3 regions of the Vibrio navarrensis genome follow, and region 3 is predicted to be linked to each of the others. Evidence: predicted binding sites of a transcription regulator. Region 3 holds the regulator's gene; each other region holds the start of a gene.
What was found. Region 3 encodes MetJ, which represses methionine synthesis genes. Its sites were predicted from a motif close to TTAGACNTNTANANGTCTAA; they were not measured.
Positions count from the first base shown of each region.

Region 1 (10,843 bases), 710 kb from region 3:
ATACACCTCAATATCGTCACCAATGCTGGCGGCTGGGAAGAGCGCACACATGCCACTGGCTTTCATCAGCCCTTCTTGCTCAATTTTATCCAGCCAATCATTGGCATCTTTGAACAAGCGCTGCGCCTCTTCACCGACCTCTTCGTGGTCGAAAATGGTCGGGTATTTGCCCACCAGCGACCACGTCATAAAGAATGGGGTCCAGTCGATATACTGACGCAAAACCGCCACGTCAAAATCGGCAAACACATGCACACCCGGCTTAGCCGGTGCTGGCGGCGTGTAGCTCTGCCAGTCGATCGCCGCTTTGTTGGCGCGTGCTTCTGCCAAGGTGACTGGTTTACTTCTCGGTTTCTTACGGTTGTGCTGATCGCGCACCAACTCATAATCGGCCTGCAAGCGTTCGACAAACGCCGGACGCAGTTCGTCAGACAGCAGCGAAGTACACACCCCAACCGCACGCGAAGCATTATTGACGTACACCACGGGATGAGAATAGTTCTGCTCAATTTTGACTGCGGTGTGCGCTTTGGAGGTGGTCGCACCGCCGATCAGCAGTGGCAAATCAAAGCCCTGCCGCTCCATCTCTTTGGCCACATGCACCATTTCATCCAAAGACGGGGTAATAAGGCCTGAGAGGCCAATGATGTCGACCTGCTTTTCTTTAGCCACTTTGAGGATCTGCTCACACGGCACCATGACGCCTAAGTCTATGATTTCGTAGTTGTTACATTGCAAAACGACGCCAACAATATTCTTGCCGATATCGTGCACGTCGCCTTTCACCGTGGCGAGCAAAATCTTGCCGTTGGTTGAACCGGACTGCTTAGATGCGTTAATAAACGGCTCTAAGTGGGCCACCGCCTGCTTCATCACCCGCGCCGATTTCACCACCTGAGGGAGGAACATCTTGCCTTCACCAAACAGGTCACCGACCACGTTCATGCCATCCATCAACGGCCCTTCAATCACTTCCAGTGGCTTAGACGCGTTCAGCCTCGCTTCTTCGGTGTCTTCGACGATAAACTCAGTAATGCCCTTCACCAGCGCGTGTTCAAGCCGTTTAGCCACAGGCCAAGTACGCCATTCCAGCGCTGAGGCATCTTCCACTTTGCCCACGGCATTTTCACGATACGCTTCGGCGATTTCCAACAAGCGTTCAGTGCCATCTTCACGGCGATTCAGCACCACATCTTCGACCGCTTCGCGCAGCTTCTCAGGCACGTTATCGTAAATTTCGAGCTGCCCGGCGTTGACGATCCCCATGTCCATGCCGTTTTTGAAACAGTGGTAGAGGAACACCGCATGAATCGCTTCGCGCACATAGTTATTGCCGCGGAAAGAGAAAGAAACGTTCGACACCCCGCCAGAAATCATCGCATGCGGCAGATCGCGTTTGATGTCCGCCACCGCATTAATAAAGTCAACCGCATAGTTATTATGCTCATCAATGCCGGTCGCGATGGCAAAAATATTCGGGTCGAAGATCACATCTTCTGGTGGAAAGCCGACTTCGTCGACCAGAATTCGATAAGCCTTGGTACAGATCTCCAGTTTGCGCTCGCGCGTGTCAGCTTGGCCCACCTCGTCAAACGCCATGACAATCACTGCCGCGCCATAACGGCGGATCAGTTTGGCCTGCTCAACAAACTTGGCCTTACCCTCTTTGAGGGAAATCGAGTTGACGATGCCTTTGCCTTGAATGCATTTCAGGCCCGCTTCAATCACTTCCCACTTCGACGAATCCACCATCACCGGCACTTTGGAAATTTCTGGCTCGGACGCACACAAGTTGAGAAAACGCACCATACACGCCTCGGCATCCAACATGCCTTCATCCATGTTGATGTCAATAATCTGCGCACCGTTTTCTACCTGCTCGCGGGCCACATCCAAGGCTTCATCGTAAAGCTCTTCTTTAATCAAACGCTTAAAGCGCGCAGAGCCGGTTACGTTGGTGCGTTCACCGACGTTAACAAACAAGGTATCTTTCGCTATCGTCAGAGGCTCTAGCCCGGAGAGACGACACGCCACCGGAATGTCTGGCAAGACACGCGGCGCGACCCCTTCAACCGCCAGCGCCATATGGCGAATGTGTTCTGGCGTGGTACCACAGCAGCCACCAACGAGGTTGATAAAACCGCTTTGAGCCCACTCTTTGACGTGCACCGCCATCTCCTGCGGCGAGAGATCGTATTCACCAAACGCGTTTGGCAAACCCGCATTCGGGTGGGTAGAGACGTACGTTTCTGAGATACGTGATAGCTCTTCAACATACGGACGCAGTTCGTCAGGGCCTAAAGCGCAGTTCAAACCAAACGAGATAGGTCTCACATGGCGCAACGCGTTGTAGAAGGCTTCGGTCGTTTGCCCAGAGAGTGTGCGCCCGGAAGCATCGGTAATGGTGCCGGAGATCATCACAGGTAAGCTGATGCCAAGTTCCTCGAACACGGAATCGACGGCAAACGCGCACGCTTTCGCATTCAAGGTATCAAAAATGGTTTCAATCAGAATGAGATCGGATCCGCCACGGATCAGCGCACGAGTCGATTCCGAATACGCTTGCACCAAAGCATCAAAAGTGACATTGCGGTAGCCCGGATCGTTCACATCGGGAGAAATAGAACAAGTACGGTTGGTTGGACCGAGCACCCCAGCCACATAGCGTGGTTTTTGCGGATTTTTAGCGGTCCACTCGTCCGCCACTTCACGAGCCAGTTTAGCTGCAGCGAAGTTAATTTCTTCGCTTAAGCTTTCCATTTCGTAGTCCGCCATGGCAATGGTGGTGGCGTTAAAAGTGTTGGTTTCGAGAATATCGGCACCCGCTTCCAAGTAAGCGCAGTGAATTTCTTTGATCAACTGAGGCTGGGTTAACACCAGCAAGTCATTGTTGCCTTTGAGATCACAGTGCCAATTTGCGAAACGCTCACCACGATAGTCTTGCTCTTGCAACTTGTAACCTTGGATCATGGTTCCCATACCACCATCAATCAATAAGATACGTTGCTTTAGTTGCGCTTCAATCTGCTCTCTAATATTACTTCCCACGATAACGCCTCATTCCTTTCATTATTAGGACATCCTATCACACAATCTTCAGGAGTCTAGACGTCTAAAAATTCTAATTACGCCTATTTGATGCGCCTAGCCGATTGATAAAAGAATTAGCAAAAAATGTTTGCTATTTGTGCAGTGAAGAAAGAAAATTTCGTTCATAATTTGTTACAAAGAGAAGCTCATGTCGGTCTACTACACTCTCTGCTTTTTGTCTGCGGCAGCAATGCTGATTGCGTTCGTTAACAGCAAAATCGGCAAAATGCAGACCACCATCGCCATCACGGCGGGTTCTATGGTGCTGTCACTCCTTATCCTCATCGCGGGTCAAAATAATTGGTTTCATCTCACCGAGATCGCCACTCAAACGGTATCGAGTATCGACTTTGAAGATTTTCTTCTCAAAGGGATCCTCGGTTTCCTTCTGTTTGCCGGCGGGCTGGGCATTAAGCTTCCCAACCTCAAAGATCAGAAATGGGAAATTACCGTACTGGCTTTAGGCGCAACTCTGTTTTCTACCTTCTTCATTGGTTTTGTTCTGTATGGTAGTTGCCAGTTGATCGGCATCCAGTTTGACCTGATTTACTGCTTACTCTTTGGCGCTCTGATTTCCCCAACCGACCCTATCGCGGTGCTGGCCATCGTGAAAAAATTGCATGCGCCAAAACGCATTTCAACCCAAATTGAAGGCGAATCGCTGTTTAACGACGGCTTTGGTCTGGTGATTTTCGTGACGCTGTTCACCATCGCTTTCGGTAGCGAAGCCCCCACTGTCGGCAGCGTGACCATGCTGTTTATCCAAGAAGCGATTGGGGGCATTGTCTATGGCTTCGCTTTGGGTCTGCTGTTTCACTACCTGATCTGCGCGACCGATGACCACTCGATGGAGCTCTTGCTCACCATCGGTGTGCCCACCGCAGGCTATGCGTTTGCTGAAGTGATCCACGTTTCTGGTCCACTGGCGATGGTGGTTTCAGGCATCATGATGGGCAACTGGACGCGATTCATCGGCTTTTCTAAGGAGAGTGAAGATCACTTGGATCACTTCTGGGAGCTGGTGGACGAATTCTTAAACGGGGTACTATTCCTGCTGATCGGCATGTCAATGTTGCTGTTTAAGTTCCATCAGGAAGACTGGATCATGATGGCGATTGCGGTACCTTTGGTATTGGTCGCACGTTATTTGAGCGTCTTTATCTCATACATTGGTTTTAAGCGTTTTCGCAGCTACAACCCTTGGTCAATTCGTATTTTAACCTGGGGCGGCTTACGCGGCGGCCTAGCGCTGGCCATGGCGCTGTCGATTCCTAGCGGCATTTGGGTAATTGAAGATAAGCTGATTGACGTCAAAGAGTTTATTCTGGTTATGACCTACGCGGTCGTGGTGTTCTCCATTCTCATCCAAGGCTCAACCATTACCCCTATGATTGAGAAAGCCAAAAAAGCTGAAGCCGACTACGAAAGTAAACAAGCGGAAAAAGACCTCGCTACAGGTGAAAACGCTCAATCTCAGCACCCGTAACCGACAAGGTTAAACCCGGTTTAAAAGGAGGCAAATTTGCCTCCTTTTCTATACCAAGCAAAATCAACGCTCAGCCAGTCAACGAGAAGATCACCACGCAGATTGTTCTTCTACGCGCTTAGTCATGTTGTCTATTGTTAAACTCAACCGCTAGGTACAAAACTGGCCCTGATAATTATCTCTACTTGGCGTTGCGCTGCTTCACTTCCGCATCTAGGCTCTCGAGTTTCTCTTTCATTTGCTCGTGACACAGTTGCGCCAGTTCGCGCAGGTTCTCTTTAGCGTATCCTTCGGTGCTGATCGGAGGCAACATTTCGACAATCACATGACCATTGTTACAACGGTTCAGTTTAAGGTGATCGGTTGAGCTACAGACGATAGGAATGATAGGCACACCAGCACCAATCGCGGCGTGAAATGCCCCCGTTTTGAACGGCAGCAGGCCACGGCCACGCGAACGGGTACCTTCAGGGAACATCCACACAGAGACGTCAGAGGCTTTCATGCTGGCCACCACTTGGTCTATGGTGCCTTTCGCTTTAGTGCGGTTCGCGCGGTCAATCAAGATATTGCCAGTTAACCAGTACAATTGACCGAAAAACGGAATCCAAACGAGGCTTTTCTTGCCGACGGTCACCACCTTCGGGGTCACAGCGGTTGAAACGGTAAACAAGTCCCAGTTGTTCTGGTGGTTAGCAATATAAATGTGCTGACCACGCTGGTAAGCGTCCTCTGGGATGCGCAGTTCCAGTTTGATGCCATACACCGACGCCATTTTGGCAAACAGGCGGCCAAAGGTAAAAACATGCTTCGGATTACGCGGGCTAAGTAAGCAGTAGCCGCAGCCGAAGACAAACATCACAATCGCAAATAGCGCTGTTGCCAAGATACGTAAAAGGGCAATCATTCTGTTCTCCAGATGCCGATGAGATAAATAACCTAAATGTGTTTTGAGCAATAATTTGCCCAATTGATTCGCTGCGGGAAGCGGCTCATAAAAAAGCCGAAACCTGAGTTTCGGCTCTAGTTGAATCAAGTCAGTTTAGCTTGACTCACGAAAACGCTCAATATTTGCACCTAATGCATTGAGTTTATTTTCAATTTTGTCGTAGCCACGGTCGATATGGTAAATGCGATCAACAATCGTCTCCCCTTTGGCGATGCAGCCCGCAATCACCAAACTGGCCGAAGCGCGCAAATCGGTCGCCATCACTTGTGCGCCACTCAAACGAGTCACATCGCCACAGATAACGGTATTACCTTCGATATCGGCCTTCGCCCCCATACGCATTAGCTCAGGAACGTGCATAAAACGGTTTTCAAAGATGGTTTCGGTGATAACGCCGCCACCTTTCGCCATCATATTGAGCAAAGTGAACTGAGCTTGCATATCAGTTGGGAAACCGGGATGTGGGGCGGTACGAACATTGACGGCTTTGAGCTCACGCCCAGTCATATCGACCGAAATCCAATCGTCGCCCGTTTCCACCAGCGCACCCGCTTCTTCTAATTTGGCCAATACCGCTTCCAAAAGATGGGCATTGGTATTACGACACACTACTTTCCCGCCAGATACCGCCGCTGCGACCAAAAAAGTACCGGTTTCAATCCGATCCGCGACCACCGCATGACGGCCGCCACCAAGGCGTTCAACCCCTTCAATGGTGATGGTATCAGTGCCCGCGCCAGAAATTTTCGCGCCGAGCGTGTTAAGGAATTTGGCGGTATCAACAATTTCCGGCTCGCGCGCGGCGTTATCCAGCACAGTGGTACCTTGCGCTAAGGTGGCCGCACACATGATGGTGATGGTTGCACCGACACTCACTTTATCCATCACGATGTGAGCGCCTTGCAAGCGGCCATCGACGGTTGCTTTCACGTAACCATCTTCCAGTGTGATGGTCGCACCCAACTGCTCCAGGCCAGTGATATGCAAATCCACCGGACGGGCACCAATCGCACAACCACCAGGCAAAGAGACTTGACCATGACCAAAACGCGCGACCAACGGACCGAGAGCCCAAATCGAAGCACGCATGGTTTTGACCAAATCATACGGCGCGCAGTATTCCGTAATTGAGCTAGGGTCAACATGCACGGAACCATTGCGCTCGACTTTCGCGCCAAGGCGTTTGAGCAGTTCCATGGTGGTATCAATATCACGCAGGTGAGGAACATTGGCCACTTCAACCGGCTCCTCAGCCAAAATCGAAGCAAACAAAATAGGCAGTGCGGCGTTTTTAGCCCCAGAGATGGTCACTTCACCACTAAGCGGCTTAGTTGACCCAATAACACGAAACTTTTCCATTACTAAACCTTTACAGAGACATCAGTTTCTTATCACGGGCCCATTCAGTTGGCGTGTAAGTTTTAATCGAGACAGCGTGAATATCATTCCGCTGGATGTACTCCATAAGAGGTGCGTAAATCATTTGTTGTTTCTTAACGCGGCTCATTTCAGCGAAACGAGCGTCCACAGCAACCACTTCATAGTGGCTACCTTCACCTTTTACATGCACCTCTTCAAGGTTCAGTGCTTCTTCTAGTAACTGCTGTACTTTTGCGCTATCCACAATTTACCCCTGATAACTTTGAATATGTCCGGCAACCACAGTTTCGACGTTACTTAGTTGAAACAGTGTGCGCAACTGCGCTGGCACGAAACTGAGCATTATATGACAGTTTTGTCGTTTTGCATGCTCTATTAAGTGAATTAGCATCACCATTCCGGCAGAATCCACCCGTTTGATCTCAGCCAAAGAGCATTCCACCTGCGTCGCGCCGGGCTTCCAATGCTGGGCAAATTGCCACAATGACGGCACTTCGTCACGATCTAAATCTCCGCGAAGAGCGATTTTATCTGCAGCGATTTGCTGCCATTGTGCCTGCGCCATTAATTTTTTACCTCGAAGCGGATTGGCTGCGCCGCCAACTGTTCCAGTTCTTTTGCAACGGCCAACACGCCCTCTTGGCGAATCTTGCCATTCCACTCGGACTGTTTGCTAGAAAGTAAACTGATCCCTTCTGCCACCATGTCAAACGCTTGCCACTCACCATCTTTTTCTTTACGCAGCTTGAACTCCAGTTTGATGTTCGGCCTTGGAGAGTCAATGATATCGACCTTAATGCTAGTAATGCGTTTCGAGTCGTCCAGTGGCGGCTCTGGGCCAAACTCGACTTTCTGATCGGTATATTGCGTGAGTACTTGGGCGTAAGAAGTCACCAAATAGGCACGAAACGCGGTAATAAACTCACCTACGTCTTCTCGCTTCGCCCCTTTCAAATTGGGGCCTAATAATTTTAGCGCCGCGTATTTGTCGTTGATGTAAGGCATCAATTCCTCTTCGACCACCACTTTGAGGTGCTCAGGATTTTTCTGGATCAGCGCTTGATCGGCGGCCAAACGCTGAAAGGTTGTCTGAGAAACTTGCTTCATCATCTTATAAGGATCGGTTTTATCGATCTCTTGTGCTGAGACATTGACGCTCAGCAGCAGTAACGTGACTGCCACGAATAAACGTTGCAACATAGTTATTCCTTCTTCGACTCTTCTTTGTTCCCTACACTGTAGAGCACTTGTCCTATCAAATCTTCTAACACTAAGGCAGACTTGGTATCTTCAATGAAATCACCGTCTTTGAGCATTTGCTCGTCGTCAAAGACAAACCCCGGAACCAGACCGATATACTGCTCACCAATCAGTCCCGACGTTAGAATCTGCACACTGGACGTCTCTGGAAACTGGTTGTATCGGCTGCTGATCGAGAGTGTGACAATCGGTACTAAGGTCTGCGGGTTAAGCTCGATAGAAGAGACTCGGCCAATCACCACGCCACCCACTTTCACCGGTGAACGTACTTTAAGGCTGCCAATGTTATCGAACTCCGCTTTGAGCGCGTAACTATCGCCTGAACCTAAGCCTTTTACGTCAGCAACCTGAAAAATCATCACTAATATTGCGCAAATTCCTGCTAAGACGAAACTGCCAACCCATAATTCTGTTTTGCGTGTTTGTTGCATGATTAGTTCCCAAACATCAGTGCGGTCAGTACGAAGTCAAGCCCCAGTACTGCCAGAGAAGAGTGTACCACCGTGCGCGTTGTCGCACGGCTAATGCCTTCCGAAGTTGGAACGGCATCGTATCCATTAAATAACGCTATCCAGGTGACGGTGATAGCAAAGAAAACGCACTTGATCATGCTATTGCCGATATCTTGCCCAAGCTCAACCGAAGCCTGCATTGCCGACCAGAAACTGCCATGATCAATGCCTTTCCAATCGACACCAACCAATTGCCCCCCCCAGATCCCGACGGCCATAAAAATCATCGCCAGCAACGGCATGGAGATTAGCCCAGCCCACAAACGAGGCGCAATCACCCGCTTAAGCGGATCAACCGCCATCATCTCCATGCTGGATAGCTGCTCGGTGGCTTTCATCAAACCAATTTCAGCCGTGAGTGCCGAACCTGCTCGTCCGGCAAACAGCAATGCCGTGACCACGGGGCCAAGCTCACGCAGTAGCGAGAGTGCCACCATCTGCCCTAAGCTGCCTTCGGCACCGTAATCGACCAGAATCACATACCCTTGCAGGCTCAGCACCATGCCGATAAACAGGCCTGAAACCACGATGATCGCCAGCGATTGTACGCCGACGCTGTGGACTTGCTTCACTAACAATGGCAGGTTTTTCAGAGGTTGCGGGCGTGTGAATACTGCGCCGAACAACATCAGGCTCGCCCGTCCAAATGACTCACAAATCGCCATCAAACGGCGTCCGACCCCAGAAACAAAGTTGATCAATTCAGACATGGTCAAATAAATCCTTCTCAATGCTCTGGGCGGGAAAGCGAAATGGCACCGGGCCATCGGCGTCACCCTGCAAAAATTGCTGGACACGCGGATCGCGGTTGTCTCGCAACTCCTCCGGCGTGCCTTTCGCAATCACTTTGCCATCGGCCAGCAGATAGACCCAGTCAGCAATGCTCATCACTTCAGGGACGTCGTGGGAAACGACGATGGAAGTCACGCCAAGCGCCTGATTGAGATTGCGAATAAGCTCAACCAATACCCCCATGGTGATCGGATCTTGGCCGACAAAAGGCTCATCAAACATGATCAAATCCGGATCGAGCGCAATCGCACGCGCTAACGCCGCGCGGCGAGCCATGCCTCCGGAGAGTTCGCTTGGCATCAAGGTCGAAGCCCCTCTCAAACCGACCGCTTCGAGCTTTAACAGCACTAAGGTACGAATCAGTTCTTCAGACAATTGGGTGTGTTCTCGCAGCGGAAAAGCGACGTTGTCAAACACGTTGAGATCGGTAAACAGCGCCCCAGACTGGAACAGCATGCTCATTTTCTTGCGCGCTTGATAGAGCTTACTGCGCGATAACGCTGGGATATTGTCACCATCAAACCAGATTTCGCCCGCTTCGGGCAAAATTTGTCCGCCGATCAAACGCAGTAAGGTGGTTTTACCAATTCCGGACGGCCCCATGATCGCGGTGACTTTGCCTTTCGGAACCTCAAGGTCAACGTGATCAAAGATCAGCCGCTGGCCTCGGGAGAAAGTCAGCCCTTTAATGGTAACTAAATCGTTGTTCGACATAGTCTCTCTTGTCAGTGTTGGTTAGATGGGTCTTCAATTTGAGTTGCCATCATAAGCAGATTAGTTAGTAATTAAAAGCACTGTTCGATTAAATAACTCGCACAGAATCGTCACATCTTGCACACAAATTGGCGTTGCAATCCTCTGCAGGATAGCAAATGTAAAGCATACACGAGTGCACGGCGTGCCGTATAAAGCGCTAACGAAATCCTAATCCAGTCGTAATTTGTTACTTGTTTGTCTTCCCTTTTTTCACTCAAAAAGTCAAAATTAGCGGTTAAACCTTCAACTCAATATAACTTTCTGGGAATCATCATGCTCGAAGCCATCGCGCTACTTATCGTCGGTCTTGTTCTACTGGTCTGGAGTGCAGACAAACTTGTGTTTGGTTCTGCCGCTTTAGCTCGCAACATGGGCATTTCACCGCTGGTGATCGGCATGACCATTTTGGCCATGGGCTCGTCAGCACCAGAAATGATGGTTTCGGCCACTGCGGCGTTAGAGGGCAAAACCGACACCGCTGTGGGGAACGTATTGGGTTCAAACATTGCCAACATCGCCTTAATTCTCGGCATCACTGCTTTGATTAAGCCGTTGTCGATCAGCTCTGCTATTGTGCGTCGTGAGCTACCTTTGATGATCGCCGTGACTGTGCTGTCT
Region 1 is NZ_CP065217.1:3,125,392-3,136,234, forward strand. Features, by position in the region: gene metH (methionine synthase) at 1-3,048, opposite strand, end outside; gene I3X05_RS14710 (cation:proton antiporter) at 3,239-4,576, shown strand; gene I3X05_RS14715 (1-acylglycerol-3-phosphate O-acyltransferase) at 4,758-5,483, opposite strand; gene murA (UDP-N-acetylglucosamine 1-carboxyvinyltransferase) at 5,619-6,884, opposite strand; gene ibaG (BolA family iron metabolism protein IbaG) at 6,895-7,149, opposite strand; gene I3X05_RS14730 (STAS domain-containing protein) at 7,153-7,470, opposite strand; gene I3X05_RS14735 (MlaC/ttg2D family ABC transporter substrate-binding protein) at 7,470-8,105, opposite strand; gene mlaD (outer membrane lipid asymmetry maintenance protein MlaD) at 8,108-8,596, opposite strand; gene mlaE (lipid asymmetry maintenance ABC transporter permease subunit MlaE) at 8,599-9,387, opposite strand; gene mlaF (phospholipid ABC transporter ATP-binding protein MlaF) at 9,380-10,183, opposite strand; gene I3X05_RS14755 (calcium/sodium antiporter) at 10,499-10,843, shown strand, end outside.
Region 1: a site for MetJ is predicted at 3,097-3,116, ahead of metH (methionine synthase). Genes of this name have one in related genera too.

Region 2 (10,843 bases), 960 kb from region 3:
ATTTTTTCTCAGGATGTAGACAATTCATTAGAAAAGCGCTTGAGCGTTCGCCCTCAACATCTTGCTCGTTTGCAACAGCTTCAAAATGAAGGACGCTTGCTTACGGCAGGTCCAATGCCAGCCATTGATTCTGAGAACCCGGGTGAAGCAGGATTTACTGGCTCGACCGTCATCGCTGAATTTGCTTCACTGCAAGAAGCACAATCTTGGGCAGATGCTGATCCGTACATCGAAGCTGGCGTTTATGCTAAAGTCATAGTCAAACCATTCAAAAAAGTCTTCTAAATGTTTAAGCAAATTATCTGCGCTGCTCTCGCTTTCTCTGCGTTAGCAGGCTGCTCTTCAAATGACGACAGAGAGCGTCAATTGGAACTGATGGCTTCCAATCGTGCTGGTATGCTCTCGGCAGGGTTACCACTGGAACATGGTCCGTTAAAAATCATGCGCATTTCAGCCAACAAAAGCGTGATTGAGATGATGATGATTTACAACAGCGATGCGCAGGGCGCCAAACCAACCGAGCAGGTACTGGCGAATAGCATCCATAGCTACTGTAGCAACGACGAAATTCGCAGCCAATTAGATTTGGGCCTGATGTATCGCATCAAGATCCGCAACTCTCGGGGTCAATTGGTCGCCGACCAATTAGTCAATGCGCAAACCTGCGCGGCAAAGTAGCTTCTCACGCCAGGTGAAACTCACAGGGGATTGACTGAATCAATCCCCTGCTCTTTTTAGCTCTATGCTTCTGTCAGCGACTTGCGTAATGTTTTTGCCGCCGCAACGAGATTCGCCAATGCCGCTTCGGTCTCAGGCCAGTTGCGCGTTTTCAAACCGCAATCTGGGTTCACCCACAAACGCTTGACCGGAATTTTCTGCGCCGCTTTTTGAATCAAATCCACAATCCACTCCTCTGTCGGAATGTTCGGTGAGTGAATGTCATACACACCCGGGCCAATTTCATTGGGATAGTTGAACTCTTCAAACGCTTTAAGCAGTTCCATATTTGAACGCGAGGTTTCAATGGTGATGACATCAGCATCCAGTGCTGCGACCGATTCAATAATTTCGTTGAACTCGCTGTAGCACATGTGGGTATGAATCTGCGTTTCTGGCTTGGCACTGGCCGCTGCAATGCGAAACGCTTCGACCGCCCAATCTAGATACGCCTGATGATCGCGTTTCTTCAATGGCAACCCTTCGCGAATCGCTGGCTCATCAATTTGAATGATGTTGATGCCTGCATCTTGCAGATCCGACACCTCATCACGAAGCGCCAAAGCCAGTTGCTGGGCGATCGCTTTGCGGCTGATGTCTTCACGTGGGAAGGTCCAGCACAGAATCGTCACTGGGCCCGTCAACATGCCTTTCATCTGTTTTGAAGTCAGTGATTGCGCGTACTTGGACCACTCCACCGTAATGGGTTGCTCACGTTCGATGTCCGCGACCACGATGGCCGGTTTCACGCAGCGCGAGCCGTAGCTTTGTACCCAGCCAAACTGAGTGGTTTGAAAGCCTGCCAGGTTTTCAGCAAAGTATTCCACCATGTCGTTGCGTTCTGCTTCACCATGCACCAACACGTCCAGATCCAACGCTTCCTGTCGTTTCACGGCGTCGGCAATGTGCTCTTTCAGCGCTTGGGTGTACTCGGCCTGCGACAACTGGCCTGCGCGGTAGGCACTGCGCTGAACCCGGATCTCTGCCGTTTGTGGGAAGGAACCGATCGTGGTGGTTGGTAACAGCGGCAGTTTCAGCACTTCTGCCTGATGCGCGGATCGCTGCACATAAGGGGCACTGCGCTTAGCAAACGCGGGCGAAATCGCATTCACACGGGCTTGTACCTGCGGCTTATGAACATGACTTGCTGACTTGCGCGCTTGAATCGGTTGGCTATACACCGCACATTGCGCAATCGCGTCCTCGTTCCCGTCCAAGGCTCGGCCAAGCAGCACCACTTCCGACACTTTCTGCTTGGCAAACGCAAACCAGCTGTGTACTTCTTCGCTAAGGGCTGATTCAAGATCTAAATCTACCGGGCTGTGCAGCAGTGAACAGGAACTCGCGACCCACAAACGTTCACCAAGCAGTGCCTTCACAGGTAACAAGCGTTGATATTGCGCCGCAAGATCCGAGCGCCACACGTTGCGGCCATTCACCACTCCGACAGACAGCACCCAATGCGGAGGCAATACCGCAAGCACCTCATCCAGTTGCTCTGGTGCCGCTGCAAGGTCGATATGTAAACCGTCCACGTCAAGTTCCACAACACGCTCTAAGCAATCGGTCACGGCATCGAAATAAGTCGTCAGCAGTACTTTGACCTCACCACGGATCACTTGATAGGCCAACTTGAAGGCATCTAGCCACGGCTTTTCCAGCTCAAGTGCCAGAATCGGCTCGTCAATTTGTACCCATGTCACCCCTTGTTTTGCCAGCTTGGCCAAAATCGCCTGATAAGCACTGAGCAGACGGGGAAGCAGCGTCAGGCGGTCAAAGCCTTCTTCCACTTCTTTACCCAAATAGAGGTAGCTTAGAGGGCCAAGCAGCGCTGGTTTAACGTTATGCCCCGCTTGAACCGCTTCACTGACCTCTTCAAACAGCTGTGGCCAGCTCACCTCAAAGGTATCATCGCGGCTAAATTCCGGAACGATATAGTGATAGTTAGTATTAAACCATTTGGTCATGTCCGATGCTGCTGCGCCATGACAGCCGCAATCAGACTGGGACTGACCGCGGCCAACACGAAACAAGGTATCGAGATCAGGAAAGCCATGACGATGGCGTTTCGGCACATGACCAAGCAGCAGCGTGGTGGTCAGCACATGGTCATACCAAGCAAAATCACCCGCCGTGGCGTAGCTCAACCCTGCCTCTTTTTGCACTTGCCAGTTCTGCTGGCGTAAATGAGCGCCGACTTTCTTCAACTCGGTTTGGTCAATCTCTCCACGCCAGTACTTTTCTTGTGCAAACTTGAGTTCTCGTTTTTCACCGATACGCGGGTAGCCGAGGATGTGCGTTGTGGTCGTCATGGTCTTATTCCTTTTTCTATGCTTGGTCTATTAGTATTTGATGGACAGTTTATATTTGTTCGACAATTTGCTTTGCATCCCATCAGGATGTCCAGATGGCTAAACTATCTCGCCAATCCCACCATGGAACAAGCGTCAAATATTCAACTTGTTTATTAAAAAAATTCATGATGCGCTCAAACGTCAGCACAAAACAAATAGACGTCTAGATGTTTACAGCTCCAAAAAATCCAGGTAAGTTACAAAGACTCATGCATACAGCAAGGAAGATGAGAGGGATTCATGATCGAGTTGAAACACCTAAAAACCCTGACATCGCTACGCGATACTGGCTCACTCACTGCGACGGCAACGGCGCTGCACCTCACTCAGTCCGCTCTCTCCCATCAGATCAAAGATCTTGAGGCAAGGATCGGCGGGCAGTTATTTTTGCGTAAAACACGCCCGGTGAAATTCACCTCGGAAGGGGAAATTTTGCTACGCGTCGCCGACGAGGTTTTGCCCAAGCTTGCCCGAGCGGAAAACGAGCTCGCTAGCTTAAAAGAGGATGTGAATGGCCGTTTACATATGGCGATCGAGTGCCACTCCTGTTTTCAATGGCTCATGCCCGCTCTGAAAGAGTATCAACTCACTTGGCCGAGCGTGACTCTCGATTTCTCATCGGGTTTTGGTTTTGAACCTTTACCTGCGCTGATGGCGGGCGAATTGGATTTGGTGATCACTTCAGACATTCAACCGCGCGGTGAAGTCCATTATGAGCCTCTGTTTGATTTTGAGATGCGACTTATCACCGCCACCAGTCACCCATTGGCGAATAAAACACGCTTAGAACCAAGCGATCTGGCTGATCAAACCATGCTGACTTACCCGGTCCAAAAGCAGCGCTTAGATGTGGTCAAACACTTTCTGGCTCCCGCTGGAGTAGAGCCGGCGAAATGGAAGCAAGCGGATAACACATTGATGTTGGTGCAGATGGTGTCGGCGGGTCTGGGAGTGGCTGCGCTGCCAAACTGGGCGATTAGCGAATTTTCCCGGCAAGGGCTCATTACCAGCATCCCGCTGGGCAAGGGCTTGTGGCGCCGCCTGTTTGCCGCAACGCGCAATAGCGACAAAGAGAAGCGCTATCTGCAAGCGTTTTTTGCCACCGCACGCCAGCAATGCAAAAGCCACCTTGATGGTATCAAGATGGCTTAAAAAATGCTCAGCGTGAGTATGATTTAAACTGATTGGTCAGTGGATCGTATTGATAACCAAGCACATCTAACTTGCCGATCACCTGTTCAACGTCCATTTCATACGTGCTCACCAGATCGTCAAAACTGTCACATTCTAGGCGCAACTTTTCATTGACGATCCCCAGCAGAATAATACTGTCTAAGCGCTCTACATTGCTCAAATCCATGGCTACGCTCCTTTTTTGAGTACCTCAAGTAGTAAGCGTAGCCACAAATCCGTAGATAAAAAGTGAAGAAGATCTAAATGTTGTCGCGCTATCAGGCAGGGAGACTAAACAGCATGTGCATGCAACTTGCCGATGCCAACAGCATCAACCACGCAATGGCTAATTGAATCTTGTGCGCGGCTTTGCCAGAGAAAATATGCCAACACCACATAACCACCCCCACGATCATCAGTACGAGGCTGGCCAGCATTAATGGTGTGACTTGCTCTAATTGCTCAGCACCAAACCCTGACGCCACGGCCAGCAGCGCCAGCGCCGTCAACATCGCCGCGATAATGCCACTAAAAGGCAAAATGCGATGAAAAGCCTGCAAACGTGAGCGAGCAATCACCAACAGCAGATGAGTAAAAATAGCGCCCAGTAATACCGTTAGGAGAACCGTGACTAGCGCGGCGCTCCAATGAGACTGTTTTACTGCTTGCAAAGCAACAAAAGAGAGGGCTAAACCGTCAGCCAGATACAGTACCCAAAGCGGCCCTTCTTGACGCGTTTTGCCTGTCTGCACTTTGGAATAAAAGTAGAAAATGGCAAACACCACTAAAAACGCCGCGATTTCCAGCGAGGAAACCGCCATCCACATCAGCCCCAGAGCGGGCAACACTTTGTGAATACGACCACGCTGCCCCGGGCAAATGTCGCCTTTTACCAGCACGAGAGTGAGAACCAACTGTGCACCAAGCAACATGGGTGCAAATGAAGAGAGTAGAAACTGGACCATGAGCGTTAAACTTGACTGTAAACCGAGCCCGGATGATACCGAAAGCGCTGAATAACGGCAATCGATAGCTCGGCGGCGATGAAACAAACTATTGATACACGTTTTGCTGGGTTAAATACTTGAGTATTGTATGCATTTCCACCAAGCCTTTGTAGTGCCCTTGGTCATCGACCAAAATCCAGGGAAACGCTTCGGTCTGGTTAATCACACTCGGCAAAGCGCTGAGCTGCGTTTGCCAATGCACCTCTTCAAACGCGGTTACCATCACTTGATTCACGCGTTTGTTCCACAGCGAGGCCTCTTTCATGCTTTCGGTGTCCGTGCCCATGTGTGGGGTTAAATGAAGGTTCATTGCTTCACGATCCACAAAACCAACGCACTCTTTCTCATCAACCACTGGCAAGATGTTAAGATCCTCCTTCGTAAGATACTCGTGCGCCAAGGAAATGGGCTCTCCGGGATCAAGATGCGGTGTCGCGGGAGTCGCCAGCTCAGCGATCACCCCTTTCGCACCGAACTTATTACGGTACTGGTGCAAAAGTTGTAGATCGAACGCCCCATCTTGCAGGCTTTGTAACGAACGAGGTTTGGAAAACAAAAATCCCTGTACACTATCAACACCAATGCTGCTGATAATCTCCAGTTCTTCTTCAGTTTCTACGCCTTCGGCAATCACCTTAAGGCCGAGCTGATGAGATAGCTCCGTCAACGATCGCACGATGCGGTATTGATTCGAGCAACACTTAATCTCGCTGACGAATATGCGGTCAATTTTCAAAATATCAAAATGGCACGCTTTGAGATAACTGAGCGAGGAATAACCCGTGCCAAAATCGTCTACGGCTAACGTCACCCCAGCATCACGCAATACGTTCAGCGCGTGATGGTGGCGCTCTTCACTTTCAAAATAGGCACTTTCAGTAATTTCCAGTGTCACACTGTGCGGTGCAACGCCACTTTCATCAATCAGAAAAGCGCTTTGATCAAGAATGGCATCCACGCTCACCGAAGAGTGAACAGAGCGATTGAACGAAATGCCTACCTGCTCACCAAACAGTGCTTGCAGTTTCGGTAAATCACGCAGTGCTTGACTTGCCACCTGTTGGTCCAAGGTTTCAATCATTTCCAAATCTTCAGCAATAGTAATGAGCTCTTGCACCGACGCTTCTGCACTGAGCGATGGCGGAAAACGGCACAGCGCTTCGAACTTTTCGACTCGCCATTGGTGAATGTTGACAATCGGCTGGTAGTGCACTTCAAGCTTTCCCTCTTTTACACAGCGAATCAGCAGTTCTTCCAGACGCTTTTTCTTATCGATCTGCACATGCATCTGATGGTCATAAAAGCTGATGTGATTCTGCTGCCCGGAATGCATTTCGAGTAGCGCTTGATTGGCATGCGAGAACAAGGTGCGCGAGGTTTTTGCATCCAGTCCCAACACGGAGACCCCTGTTCGTCCAGAAGACAGCGCTTGTGCCAACGGTAAATCGGCCGCTTTGAACGCGTGGAAAAACAGTTTGATCGCCCGGCGGATAGCTCGGATTTTCTGAATACGCTGCGGATGGTGAAACTCCAAACAAACAGCAAATTTGTTGTGCCCGATATAGCCGCTCAGTACTGCGTTGGTCTGTTGCTGCAAATAGTTGGCAAATGCTCTTTTGATATCTGGCAGCTCTTGCTCAGCAAAATTGGGCTGGATGGCCAACAAAATACAGCCTGTATCTGAGACCTTACTGCGTTTTCGGCACAAACCTTCTAACAAGGAGAGAAAACGATCTTTGGCTGGCAGTTGAGTGAGCAGATCCACCCCGCCGTGCTCGTTATCATTGATTCGCTCGAAATGGGCCGACAGATCGGTGCTAAGTCCAAGATAGAATTTGCGTCCGTTCCCGACGCTGACGCGCTGAATGGTTAGCTCTTGCGGCAAGTTTTCACCAGAGGCGGTGCGTGTCAGTATGGTTCCAGTCCAATAACCATGCTCAGCCAAGTTTTGCCACAGCGCCTGATAGTAACTGTCCGAATGTTTATCTGCGTTAAAGATACTGGTTTTCAAGCCTGCGAGCTCACTGCGCAGATACCCCGTGACACGCTCAAAATAGCGATTGCAGGCGAGAATGCGCGTCTCTTCATCAGTCACTAAAATTCCGTGGTGCGCGTTTTCAAACACCGAGTAGAGCACCTGCGCCACCTCTTCCTGACTGGTGACGGTAAACAGCGGTGTCAGCGTTCCTTGCAGTTCATGGGCAGAGATTTTTTCCACATACAGCTCAACCAAACTAAAAGCGTGATTGGGTAGCAATATCGGGCAGCGTAAAAACTGTTCCTTGCCCGAGGTAAGGACTTGCTTGAAGGTCTCAATCACCCGCTTTTTCTGTTCTGTAGCAACAGACTGAATCAATCGGCTCAAAGGCACTGGGCTTAAGTCAAAGCCAAACCAAGCACAACATTCGGCCTCACAATGAAAGGTTTGTTCTGAGGTGTCGATCCGCCAGTCAATGATGTGGTTCCAAGGCTTGAGCGGTTGTGAAATCGGCTCAGCTACCGATTTTTTCTGCGTGAGGTCATCCATAACAGCAAAACTATTCTTCAATATCATTCTTGTTTCATAAGTATATTCCACCGTTTGCAATCTAACCTTGACTCGGCCTGCAAATTCTCTTCAGCAAGGCTAAACGAACTTAAACACACGTGAAATCTGGGGTCATGTTGAGGTGGATACTGATCACACGAGCCGCTATAATTCGCGCTCGCGAAATCTGAGGTTATTTTATGTACAGCGATATCACACCAATTCATCAATATAAAAAATACTGGGCGGAGTGCTTCGGTACCGCTCCATTTTTACCCACCAGTAAAAAGGAGATGGACGCTCTGGGTTGGGATAGCTGTGACATCATCATCGTCACGGGTGATGCGTATGTCGACCATCCAAGTTTTGGTATGGCGATCATCGGCCGTTTACTGGAAGCGCAAGGATTTCGCGTAGGCATCATTGCCCAGCCGCAATGGCAAGATAAAACCGACTTCATGGCGCTTGGTAAACCGAACCTGTTTTTTGGCGTGACCGCGGGCAACATGGATTCAATGATCAACCGTTACACCGCTGACAAAAAACTGCGCCACGATGATGCCTATACCCCCAATAACGAAGGTGGAAAACGCCCGGATCGCGCGACTTTAGTTTACTCGCAGCGCTGTCGTGAAGCTTACAAAGAGGTACCGATTGTACTCGGCGGGATTGAAGCCAGCCTGCGCCGCGTCGCGCACTATGATTATTGGTCTGACAAAGTTCGCCGCTCAGTGCTGCTCGACGCCAAAGCCGATATTTTGCTGTTTGGTAACGCCGAGCGAGCTCTGGTTGAAGTGGCGCATCGTCTGGCAAACGGCGAATCCATTGCCCAGATGACCAACATTCGCGGCACTGCAGTCAACCTCGCTGCGGAGCCCGAAGGCTACACCATTATTGACTCTTCTCGAATTGAAAAACCGCGTAAGGAGGCGTTTATTCCGCCAAACCCTTACGAGGTCGAAACGCAGTGCGAAACCAAAAAAGACGAAGAGCCAAAAGCGCAGCCGATTACAATTCGTCCCTCACGTCATGACGCTGCCACCACTGCGGTGCGTCTGCCGAACTACGAAAAACTGCAAAACGATCGAATCTTATACGCACACGCTAGCCGTATTTTGCACTTAGAAACCAACCCTTATTCTGGCCGTGCGCTTATCCAGCGTCATGGCGATCGTGAATTGTGGGTCAACCAAGCGCCAATCCCACTCTCAACCGAAGAGATGGACTACGTATTTGGGCTGTCGTACGCCCGTGTGCCGCATCCAAAATATGGCAACGCAAAAATCCCTGCGTATGACATGATCAAAACTTCGGTCAACATCATGCGCGGCTGTTTTGGCGGCTGTTCTTTCTGCTCAATCACCGAGCACGAAGGGCGCATTATCCAAAACCGTTCGCAAGAGTCGATTTTGAACGAACTGGAAGAGATCCGCGACAAAGTTCCGGGCTTTACCGGCACTATTTCTGACCTTGGCGGCCCAACGGCCAACATGTACCGCTTGGGTTGTAGTGATCCGAAAGCGGAGATCAACTGCCGCCGTCCGTCGTGCGTCTTCCCGGGTATTTGTCACAAGCTCAATACCGATCACAAACACACTATTGATCTCTATCGTGCGGCACGCCAAGTTGACGGGATCAAGAAGGTGATGATCGCCTCCGGCGTACGTTACGATTTGGCGATTGAGTCGCCTGAATACGTTAAAGAGCTGGTAACGCACCACGTCGGTGGCTATCTGAAGATTGCACCTGAGCACACCGAAAAAGGCCCACTGAACCTGATGATGAAACCGGGAATGGGCGCCTACGATCGCTTTAAAGAGATGTTCGAGAAGTACAGTAAAGAAGCTGGGAAAAAGCAGTATCTGATCCCTTACTTTATTTCCGCGCACCCCGGCACCACTGATGAAGACATGCTGAACTTGGCGTTGTGGCTGAAAAAGCACGACTACGAGTGTGACCAAGTGCAGAACTTCTACCCATCGCCGATGTGTAACGCCACGTCGATGTACTACTCCGAAACCAACCCGCTTAAGCGCGTTAAGTACAAACAGCGTGAAGAAGTGACTGTGGCAAAAGGGGAACGTCAGCGTCGCTTGCATAAAGCGCTGTTGCGCTATCATGATCCGGCAAACTGGCCAATGATCCGAGAAGCCTTGATCAATATGGGTAAAAAGTATTTGATTGGCGACAAGCCGGGTTGTCTGGTGCCGGCGGAAGATATGGATTCCAGAACGCCAGCACAGCGTCGTAAATCGGGCCGCCACGGTTCAAACCGCTTTGCCACTAAGCACACCAGCACACAACCGGGATTCCCGGGAGACAAAGCGGCGCGTGGCAACCAACCGCGCCCAGCGTCGAACACCGCCAGTGGTAACGCGCGCAGCGAAGGTGGGCAGAAAAAGCATGGCGCTCAGAAACCCGCTGGCGGACAAAATCGAGGCCGCTCTGCAAGCAATGGGCCAAACAGACAGCGCGCAGCGCAGCGCTAATCGACGCCCATGTTCAATCGCCATCCCACTCGGATGGCGATTTTGTTCCTCAAGCCAACAACTTAACCCGTACTCACCGCTATGAAACTCAACAATAGCCCCATCACGCAACATCGGTTTGCAAATCGCACCTTTTTCCTTAAACGAGACGATCTGCTGCATTCGCACTTTTCCGGCAACAAAGCGCGCAAGTTCAGCGCCCTACTCACCCAAGAGCTGCCACAAGTGCGTACGCTAATCAGTTACGGATCCGCCCAAGCGAATTCACTCTACTCTTTGGCGGCGCTGGCGCGTATCAAAGGTTGGCAACTGGAGTTTTATGTCGACCATCTGCCTAGCTGGCTCAAACAGCGGCCGATGGGCAATTATCGCGGTGCGCTGGAGCTGGGCGCGAACATCATTGAAGTGGGCAAACTCGCTGCGGGAATGCACCCGAGCGAGTACATTGAAAAAGTGCGCCAACCAAACGAAACGTGCTATCTGGTGCCCGAAGGCGGGCGTTTTACCTTGGCCGAACAAGGCGTTAAAGAGCTGGCCCGCGAAATCCTCGACTGGACACGCTTTGCCAGCCAGCAG
Region 2 is NZ_CP065217.1:1,256,044-1,266,886, reverse strand. Features, by position in the region: gene I3X05_RS05720 (YciI family protein) at 1-285, shown strand, start outside; gene I3X05_RS05715 (GspS/AspS pilotin family protein) at 286-678, shown strand; gene metE (5-methyltetrahydropteroyltriglutamate--homocysteine S-methyltransferase) at 741-3,029, opposite strand; gene metR (HTH-type transcriptional regulator MetR) at 3,312-4,223, shown strand; gene I3X05_RS05700 (DUF4250 domain-containing protein) at 4,231-4,431, opposite strand; gene I3X05_RS05695 (hypothetical protein) at 4,523-5,209, opposite strand; gene I3X05_RS05690 (EAL domain-containing protein) at 5,298-7,805, opposite strand; gene I3X05_RS05685 (YgiQ family radical SAM protein) at 7,979-10,267, shown strand; gene I3X05_RS05680 (pyridoxal-phosphate dependent enzyme) at 10,349-10,843, shown strand, end outside.
Region 2: a site for MetJ is predicted at 3,227-3,246, ahead of metE (5-methyltetrahydropteroyltriglutamate--homocysteine S-methyltransferase). Genes of this name have one in related genera too.

Region 3 (10,843 bases):
CTTGCTTGGGACGTACGCCAAGCGTATGACACAATGCGTAAGTCATCTCGGCGCGGTTTAGCGTGTAGAAGTGGAAATCTTTCACCCCTTCTCGGCTTAAAATACGCACCATATCAATCGCTTGGCTTGCACCCACTAGCTGACGAGTCACTGGGTCATCATCCAGCCCTTCAAACTGTTTCGCCATCCAACCGGGCACTTTAACGTTGTTCTGCGCTGCAAAACGCGACGCCTGCTTAAAGTTCGATACGGGCAAAATACCTGGGACGATCTCCACATCGATCCCAGCCGCTACGCAGCGGTCACGAAAGCGCAAGTAGCTCTCCACATCGAAAAAGAACTGCGTGATAGCACGGTTCGCACCCGCATCCACTTTTCGTTTGAGGTTGAGCAGATCCGCTTGAGCACTTTTCGCTTCAGGGTGAACTTCAGGAAACGCCGCCACCGAAATATCAAAATCGTGCAGCGATTTCAGCAGAGTCACCAGATCAGAGGCGTACATCTCTGGCGCGCCGCCGCTCGGAGGAATATCACCGCGCAACGCGACAATATTTTTGATGCCATTCGCCCAGTAGTCGTTGGCAATGTTGATAAGCTCGTCACGGTTGGCATCAATACAGGTGAGGTGCGGGGCAGCGACAAGGCCAGTTTGTGCTTTGATCTCTTTGATGATCGAATGGGTACGGTCACGTTCACCAGAGTTGGCCCCGTAAGTCACCGAGACAAACTTGGGTTGCAGGGTTTTTAGGCGCTGTACTGAGCTCCACAGCGTCTCTTCCATTTGCGGCGTGCTGGGCGGAAAAAACTCAAACGACACATTGATGTTGTCTGAAAGCTCAGCGATATTCTGGTTTAAAGCGCCAATATGACTTGCGTGTGTATAGCCCATGTTCCTCTCCCTGTGACCACCTGCCACAAACGTGCAAACTGTTGCGAACTGACGTTTAGACGTCTATATGGCTACAGAATGGATTGAATACGATTTAATGTCAACAGTGCGATTATGAATATTTCTCAAGTTCATAATGAGCATAGTTCAAGTAGAAATAACAAGGGGCCGATTGGCCCCTTGGGTAAGATGTGTACCGATAGCGACAAGCGCTTTAACGCCTGTTCATCGCTTTAAAACAGGCCTGCCAGACGATTGAGATCCGATTGAATCGCCCCCGCCGTCACTTCTCGCCCCGCGCCCGGCCCACGAATCACCAACGGGTTGTCTCGATACCACTTACTTTCGATGGCAAAAATGTTGTCACACGGCAGCAAGTTGGCTAACGCATGCTCACGCGACAGCGCCTCAACACTCACCCGTGCTTTGCCGTTTTTCTCCAAACGCGCCACGTATCTCAACACCTGATCTTGGCGCTGCGCTTTGGCCAGACGCTCCTGCAAACGCTCGCTGAGCAGATGCGCTTTATCAAAAAACTCATCCAGCGTGAGAGCGCTCAACTCTGCTGGTACCAAGGATTCCACCTTGACGTTCTCCGGTTCAATCTCCAGCCCAGATTCACGCGCTAAAATCACCAGCTTGCGCATCACATCCGAGCCATCGAGATCGCTGCGCGGATCGGGCTCGGTCAGTCCTTGCTGCCAAGCGAGATCGACTAGTTCAGCAAACGGAACGCTGCCGTCAAACTGCTGGAACAACCAAGAAAGCGTGCCGGAGAAGATCCCCGAGAGCGCAACGATTTCGTCACCGCTCTCACGCAAATCGCGCACGGTATGGTTGATCGGCAGCCCTGCGCCCACCGTGGCGTTGTACAGCCAATGGCGGCCAATTTTGGCAAACGCATCTTGCACTTGATAGTAGTAGTCACTGCTGGCCGAACCGGCGATCTTGTTGGCCGAAATCAGGTGCAGCCCTTGGTTGGCGATCTCGAGATATTTCGCCGCCAACTCAGCACTGGCAGTCACATCCAACACCACCGCTTCGTCATAACCTTGCAGAGCGCCCAAACGCAGCAGCCAGCTATCACCATTATGCGCGATCGAGTCGTCATCAAAATGGGCGTGCACGCTTGCCGCATCTAAGCCTTGCTCATTAAACAGGTACGTTTGGCTATCCACCACCGCCACCAGCTCAAAGTTCATGCCGTGGCGTTTTTCCAGTTCGCTTTTTTGCTGGGCAAACAGCGCTAGCCAGCTCGAACCGATATTACCTTTGCCACACAGGGCAATAGCCACCCGCTTTTGCGCTTGGAAAAGCTGGCTATGAATACCGTTGACCAGCACAGGCAAATTAACCCGTCGCAGTACGGCCACCAGACTGAGGCCGGAATCCGCCTCGGAGACGAACTCCACTGGCGAGTGTTTCAATTGCTGGTAGAAGCCAAAGCAGTGGCTGGCGTTTTTCGACACGCCCGCGCCCACCGCCGCCACCAGTGAAAAGCCCTCTTTGAGTTTGATTTCCGCTTCCACCGCCAACTCTTGTAGGTAGGCCAAAGCACCACTGGCGATTTCTGCGGTATAGGCCAAACGCAGGCGATGTTGATCTTTTTGCCACTCAAAGGCCAGCGGTTCCAGTTGCGCCCGCTTCAAAGCACGCAGCACCTCTTGCTGCACGCGGTCGTCGTCATGGCCTCGGGCAAAGGTGAGCTGCACCAGTAGCACCTCATCAAGCGAAGTGATGATTTTCGCCCCGCGCCCGGATGCGAGCACGCGTTCAATGCGCGTCGAGCCCGATTCCGCATCGTAGCTGCAACGCAAATCGAGTTCAGTGGCACTTTGCGCCACCGGTTGAAGGGTGCGGCTATGCAGCACCGGCGCGGCAAGACGAGCCAGCTCGCTCGCTTCATCCAAACGCAGCAGCGGCAACAGACACGCGTCCGACACGATACGTGGGTCGGCGCTGTACACGCCCGCCACATCACTCCAAATCGTCACGCGTGACACTTCCGCCAACGCGCCAATGATGGTTGCCGAGTAGTCGGAACCATTGCGACCCAGCAACACCGTGTCGCCTGCGCCATTTTGCGCCATAAAACCGGTGATGATCACTCGGCGCTTGGCGTGCTGCGCCAGCACCTCTTTCAGCAGCGGATAAGAACGCGCGCGATCCACCTCCGGCTGAGTGCCGCTTTCGGCGCGCAAAAAAGCACGCGCATCTTGTGCCACCGCCGCTAGATTGGACTGGTTAAGCAGCGCAGCCAGCAAACGCGCTGACCACACTTCACCGTGGCCCAGTACCGCCGCTCTCTGCGTTTGAGTGAGCGGCGCCGCCAACTCCGCCAAGGTACTGAACTCATCATTCAGTTGGGCGAGTAATTGGCCTTGCGCCTCGCCACTGAGCAGCGATTCAACCAAACCAAGCTGGTAGTGACGTAACGATTGCAGCGCGTCATGCGCCAAACGGCCATCACGCTCCAACCCATCAAGAAACTCAATCAAGCGGTTAGTGGTTTTGCCTGCCGCAGAGACAACCACCAAGTCATTCTCGCTGGAGTACTCTTTGAGGATATTAGCGACGCGGCGATAACATTCTGGGTCGGCAAGGCTGCTGCCACCAAACTTGTGCAACTGACGTACAACAGACATTTATTGCGCTCCCTTCACTTGTTCAAAGGCTTGCTTGAGATCGGCGATCAAATCGTGCGCATCTTCCAGTCCAACCGACAGACGCAGCAATTGCTGGGAGACACCCGCTTCAGCCAGCGCCGCTTCGCCCATCGCTCGGTGCGTCATCGACGCAGGATGGCAGATCAAACTTTCCACCCCACCGAGCGACTCGGCCAAAGAGAACAGCTCCAGCGCTTGCACAAACTGCTTCAACTGCTCAAACGAGCCGGCAAATTCAAAACTGAGCATCGAGCCAAAACCCGATTGCTGCTTTTTGGCAATCTCATGCCCCGGATGTTGCGGCAGGCTCGGATGGTAAATCGTCCCCACCAGCGATTCGCTTTGCAAAAAGGCTAAAATTTGCTGTGAGCTCTCTTCGTGCACGCGCATGCGCGCCCCCAACGTGCGGATGCCGCGCAGTGTCATGTAGCTGTCAAACGGCGTGCCGGTTGCGCCCAAACAGTTGCCCCACCACGCCAGCTCCTCGGCATGTTGCGCGGTTTTGGTCACCACCACACCGCCAATCACATCAGAATGGCCATTAATGTATTTGGTGGTGGAGTGAATCACGAAATCCGCGCCCAGCTCCAACGGCTTTTGATAGACCGGAGTGAGAAAGGTGTTGTCGACCGCCACCAGCGCGCCAACGCGATGTGCTTTTTCACACACTGCCGCAATATCGACCACGCGCACCAACGGGTTGGAGGGGGTTTCAATCAACAGCAGTTTGGGCTTGAGCGCCAAGGCCGCCTCCAGCGCCGCTGGGTCGGATTGATCAACAAAGCGCACCTTGAAATCGCCTTTGTTGGCGCGGGTATTGAACAAGCGATAAGTACCGCCGTAGCAGTCGTGCGGAGCGACAATCAGATCGTTTGGCGATAAGAAAGCAGAGACCCACAAGTTAAGCGCCGACGTACCACAGTTGGTCACCACCGCCCCTTGGCCCGATTCTAGCTCATACAGCGCCTGCTCCAGCAAGCCACGGTTGGGGTTGCCCGAGCGGGTATAGTCGTACTTAGGCACTTCGCCAAAGGCTGGAAAGCCGTAGTTGGTCGAAAGGTAAATGGGGGGAACGACAGCACGGAACTGACTGTCTGACTCAATACCAGTTCGAACGGCGATGGTAGCGGGCTTGCGAGTGCTCATAGTGTTTCCTTTCTCCAAAGATGCATTCTGAATGGGAATAGGCTACTGTTGTTTCAGCGTCATCCATTCCTTTTATCCGCCACTTTAACCAGCAAAATTTAAGACGTCAACACTTCTAGACGTCCATATGTCTTTGCTTATGGCGGTAAATCCAGCTACAATCTGCGCCTATTATTTTATTAACCAACGATAACGACTAAAGGTGCGCAATGGCCGACTGGAATGGCGACTACATAAGTCCATACGCAGAGCATGGGAAAAAGAGCGAGCAGGTGAAAAAGATCACTGTATCTATCCCATTGAAAGTGCTGAAAGTGCTGACCGATGAACGAACTCGTCGTCAAATTAATAACCTGCGCCATGCAACCAATAGTGAGCTGCTGTGCGAAGCCTTCCTGCACGCCTACACAGGCCAGCCCTTGCCGACCGATGAAGATCTGCGTAAAGATCGCCCAGATGACATTCCAACTGAAGCGAAAGCGCTGATGACGGCGATGGGCATTGAGTTCGAAGCTTACGACGACTAAGGATTGGCTGGTCAGTTCGGGGGAAGCGGCTGACTACCAAGCCAACAATAGAAATAAAAACGGGACGCCTTGGCGTCCCGTTTTGCTAACTGGTCTACATCATCGTTGGGCTTATTGCGCCATCATGTAGTTCTCTGGCATCGCGATGCGCGCCACACCGGAATCGACCGCCGCTTGCGCGACCGCTTTCGCCACGCGCGGTAGCAGACGTGGGTCCATCGGTTTTGGAATGATGTAGTGCGGACCAAACTCTAGGCTGTCGACGCCCGCTGCTTTCAACACTTCCGCAGGAACCGGTTCTTTCGCCAGTTGACGAATCGCATCCACCGCCGCCAGTTTCATCTCATCGTTGATTTCGCTGGCGCGAACATCCAATGCGCCGCGGAAAATAAACGGGAAGCACAACACGTTGTTCACTTGGTTTGGATAGTCACTGCGGCCCGTTCCCATGATCAAATCGTCACGCACTTCATGTGCCAGCTCAGGCTTGATCTCGGGATCTGGGTTTGAACAGGCAAACACCACCGGTTTATCGGCCATCAGTTTCAGCGCTTCTGCGGGCATCAGGTTTGGACCTGACACGCCCAAGAAGAGATCCGCGCCGGAAATCACATCTTCCAGCGTGCGTTTGTCGGTGTTATTGGCAAACAGCTGCTTATATTCGTTGAGGTCATCACGACGCGTATGGATCACGCCTTTGCGATCGAGCATGTAGATCTTCTCACGCATCGCGCCGCATTTGATCAACAGTTCCATACACGCCACCGCCGCCGCGCCCGCGCCCAAACACACAATCACACATTCGTTGAGTTTTTTGCCTTGCAGCTCGATCGCATTGAGCATGCCCGCCGCCGTCACAATCGCCGTGCCGTGCTGGTCATCGTGGAAAACTGGCACATCACAACGCTCAATCAGGCGTTTCTCGATCTCAAAACAGTCCGGCGCTTTGATGTCTTCAAGGTTGATGCCACCAAAGGTGTCGGCGATGTTGGCAACGGTATCGACAAACTCATCGATGGTGCGGTGTTTTACTTCGATATCGATCGAGTCTAATCCTGCAAAACGTTTGAACAGTAACGCTTTCCCTTCCATGACTGGCTTAGACGCCAGCGGACCTAAATTGCCCAGACCAAGAATTGCGGTGCCGTTAGAGATCACTGCCACCATGTTCCCCTTGGCCGTGTACTTGTAGACGTTCTCCGGGTTTTGTGCGATTTCACGTACTGGCTCAGCCACACCTGGGCTGTAAGCGAGCGCAAGATCTTTGGCGGTTTCGGCTGGTTTTGTCAGCGCAATGGCGATTTTTCCCGCCGTTGGGTAGGCATGGTAATCCAGCGCTTGCTGGCGGCGATCTTCTTCAGGGGTCAATGCCTGGCGATTGTCATCGGACATAGGTCGTTATTCTCTTTATATGTTTTGTGGGATAGGGGGAATGTTGCAAAATGACCTAAAACTCTGCGTTTTTAGATAATTTGGAGATAAATTCTAATTGATATAAGTCAATCTTCCTAGCCAAGAATGCGAAGCATATCTACAAAATGACCAAGAAAGGCGAAGGTAAGACCAGCAAAGGGCGAGAGAAAAGCGCCCCTGAACAACAACAAGGAAAATAACGAGGAAAATAATAGAAAGGCAAAAAGCAAAAAGGCCGCCGAAGCGACCTTTTCTCAAACAGTCATCACAAATGTGATTAGTTCTTACCGCTTGATAGAGCACCGAAACGCTTGTTGAAGCGATCAACACGGCCGCCTGTATCAACGATACGTTGCTTACCAGTGTAGAATGGGTGGCACTTGTCGCATACGTCTAGGTGGATAGATTCTTTAGCTAGAGTAGAGCTAAAAACGAAAGAGTTGCCGCAAGAACAAGTTGCGTTTACTGCTTTGTATTCTGGGTGGATACCAGCTTTCATGGGATAACCTCAAATAGTAGGCCGTGTCGCTATACGAGCCTTTGCCGCACACCACACGTAGTTAAAAATGAACTCTTAGATACCGCGCTCGCTGGTGCGAAGCCATATCTTAAGGCGCGATATAGTAATGAATCGACTCAAATGGATCAACCTATTTGCGCCATTTTGCGCTAGTTTTTTAATCAGCCATCGCTTCTCGAATTTGCCCGCCGCTTCCTTTAGACTGTCAGTCATTATTTTTCTGTTTACTCACGCTACCTTATGCGCCCATCGATTGCCCGAGTTGCCCTACCCGTCCCTCTTGATAAACAGTTTGATTATCTGGTGCCCAGTCATCTGTTTCCCATTATCGGCGGTCGGGTGAGCGTACCGTTTGGCCGGCAGACGCTGGTCGGCATTGTCACGGCGCTGGTGCAGGAATCGGACTTTCCGCGTGAGCAACTCAAATCGGTCAAAGCAGTGCTGGATAGCCAGCCGCTGTGGCCCGCGCCAGTGTATAGCCTGCTGCAATGGTGCAGCCAATATTATCAGCATCCACTGGGAGAAACGCTGCACAACGCCCTACCCGCGGCGCTGCGCAAAGGTAAAGCGGCCGATTTTGCCACTTTGCAGGAGTGGCAGTTAACCGAGCAAGGCAAAAGCCAGTTGATGCAGTATTTTGGCCGCGCGGTCAAACAGGCGCGAGTGATGAAAATGCTCGCCGATGGCCCAGTTAGCCATCAGCGCTTTCTCGATGAAGAGATTTCTTCTACGGTGCTCAAAGCCCTCGAAGAGAAAGGTTGGATCGAAAGCCAAGACAAAACGCCGCAAGTCCAAGCTTGGGGCGAGGCGATTGAAAATGAGAACGACAAGCCGAAACTCAATCAAGAGCAAGCGATCGCCATTGCCACCGTACAGTGCCAGACGAGCTTTGCCAGCTTCTTGCTTGAGGGGGTGACGGGGTCGGGTAAAACCGAAGTGTACTTAAACCTGATCAAACCGATCTTAGCCCAAGGTCGCCAAGCGCTGGTGCTGGTGCCGGAAATCGGCTTAACCCCGCAAACCATTAACCGTTTTCGCCGCCGCTTTAATGTCCCCGTGGCGGTGATTCACTCGGGTCTGAACGACACTGAACGCCTCAACGCTTGGCTGAGCGCGCGCGACAAAGTGGCTGGCATTGTGATTGGCACTCGCTCGGCCTTGTTCACGCCGTTTGCCGACTTGGGCATGATCATCGTCGATGAAGAGCACGATACGTCCTATAAACAGCAAGATAGCCTGCGTTACCACGCGCGCGATGTGGCGGTGATGCGCGCCGCCAAAGAAGATATTCCGATCATCCTCGGCTCGGCGACGCCAGCTCTGGAGTCGCTGCACAATGCACTCAGCGGCAAATACCACCATCTGACTTTAACCCAGCGGGCCGGCGTTGCCGTACCAACACGCAACCAAGTGCTGGATGTCAAAGGGCTCTATTTGGAAAGTGGCTTGTCTGCGCCCTTGATTGTCGAAATGCGCCGCCATCTCCAAGCGGGTAATCAGGTGATGCTGTTTCTCAATCGGCGCGGTTTCTCCCCAGCACTGATGTGCCACCAATGCGGCTGGATTGCGGAATGTAAACGCTGCGATGCCTACTACACCTACCATCAATACAGCAACGAGATCCGCTGCCACCATTGCGGCTCGCAGCAGCCGGTGATTCATCAGTGCCAAGGATGCGGTTCCACTCAGTTGGTCACCGTTGGCGTCGGCACCGAGCAGCTAGAGAACCAGTTGGAAAACCTCTTTCCCGAGTACAAAGCGATCCGTATTGACCGAGACAGCACGCGGCGCAAAGGCAGCTTGGAAGATGCATTGCAAGCGATCCGACGCGGCGAGTATCAAATCTTGATCGGCACGCAGATGCTGGCCAAAGGGCACCATTTTCCTGATGTGACGCTGGTTGCTTTGCTTGATGTGGATGGCTCGCTCTACAGCAGTGATTTTCGCGCTTCCGAGCGATTGGCCCAGTTGTTTATCCAGGTGGCCGGACGCGCTGGGCGCGCCAGCAAACCCGGTGAAGTGCTGCTGCAAACCCATCATCCGGAACACCCGCTGCTGCAAGCCTTGCTGACCAAGGACTATCGCTCGTTTGCCCTAAGCGCGTTAGAAGAACGACGCATCGCCCAACTGCCGCCCTACAGCTTTTTAACCCTGTTTCGCGCCGAGGCCAATCACAGCGAGCTTTGCGAGGTGTTCTTGCGCCAAGTTCGTCTCACCCTCGAGTCCCATCCCTTGTTTGATGACACCTGTTTAGTGCTTGGGCCGACCCCGTCGCCGCTGGCCAAACGCGCGGGCAAATATCGCTGGCAACTGCTGCTGCAAACGCAAAGCCGCGTCTTGATGCAAAAATTGTTAATCAGCGCGAAACCGGCGATTGAAATGTTACCGAATGCAAAGAAAGTACGATGGATCGTAGACATTGAGCCACAGGATTTGAGCTAGCAAACGATAAAATCTTCAAACAATCTTCGATACTTGCAAGGTATTACCTTTTTACGTGATGACAATCACATGAAGAATGTAAATTCTGTTAATTCCGCCGTAACTTTCGCTGAAGAAATGAATAGACTATCCGGGTTATCTCATATTTTGCATCAGAACAATAATTGAACGTCAATCATGGCGAAAAAGAGGGTTTAATTTATGGCGACAATGAAGGATGTTGCCCAGCTTGCTGGTGTCTCGACCGCCACGGTCTCAAGAGCACTAATGAATCCCGAAAAAGTGTCGGCCACCACCAGAAAACGGGTGGAAGACGCGGTTTTAGAGGCTGGATATTCACCAAACTCGCTTGCAAGAAATTTACGTCGGAACGAATCAAAAACCATAGTAACGATTGTCCCAGACATCTGTGACCCTTACTTTACCGAGATTATTCGCGGTATCGAAGACGCAGCGATGGAGCAAGGCTACTTGGTTCTACTGGGCGACAGTGGTCAGCAAAAGCGTCGCGAAAGCTCGTTCGTCAACCTTGTCTTCACCAAACAAGCCGATGGTATGTTGCTGCTTGGCACCGATCTGCCGTTTGATGTCAGCAAGCCGGAGCAGAAAAACCTGCCGCCGATGGTGATGGCGTGTGAGTTCGCCCCCGAGCTCGAACTGCCCACCGTGCACATCGACAACCTAACCTCGGCGTTTGAAGCCGTGAACTACTTAACCCAGTTGGGTCACAAACGCATCGCGCAAATCTCAGGTCCATCGTCTGCGGTGCTGTGTCAGTTCCGTCAGCAAGGCTATCAACAAGCGCTACGACGCGCTGGCATCACCATGAACCCGGATTACTGCGCGGAAGCCGAATTCTCGTTCGCCGGCGGTACAGAGGCCATTCGCCAGTTGTTAGAGTTACCTGAACCGCCGACAGCCGTATTCTGCCACTGCGACACCATGGCGATTGGCGCGATTCAAGAAGCGAAAAAACTGGGCCTGCGCGTTCCACAAGATCTCTCCGTGGTCGGTTTTGACGACATTCAATTTGCCCAGTACTGCGATCCCCCTTTAACCACCATCTCTCAGCCGCGCTATGAGATTGGCCGTCAAGCGATGTTGATGATGCTTGAAGTGCTCAAAGGGCATGAGATCCACAGCGGCTCTCGCCTGCTCGAAACGCAACTGGTGATCCGTGGCAGCGCCGCGCCACCGAGATTGCGTTAAGCGCTCAAACCAAGTCAAAGCGGCGCATTGT
Region 3 is NZ_CP065217.1:296,524-307,366, reverse strand. Features, by position in the region: gene metF (methylenetetrahydrofolate reductase) at 1-889, opposite strand, end outside; gene I3X05_RS01345 (bifunctional aspartate kinase/homoserine dehydrogenase II) at 1,123-3,534, opposite strand; gene I3X05_RS01340 (O-succinylhomoserine (thiol)-lyase) at 3,535-4,701, opposite strand; gene metJ (met regulon transcriptional regulator MetJ) at 4,911-5,228, shown strand; gene I3X05_RS01330 (malic enzyme-like NAD(P)-binding protein) at 5,340-6,620, opposite strand; gene rpmE (50S ribosomal protein L31) at 6,919-7,140, opposite strand; gene priA (primosomal protein N') at 7,402-9,603, shown strand; gene cytR (DNA-binding transcriptional regulator CytR) at 9,805-10,812, shown strand.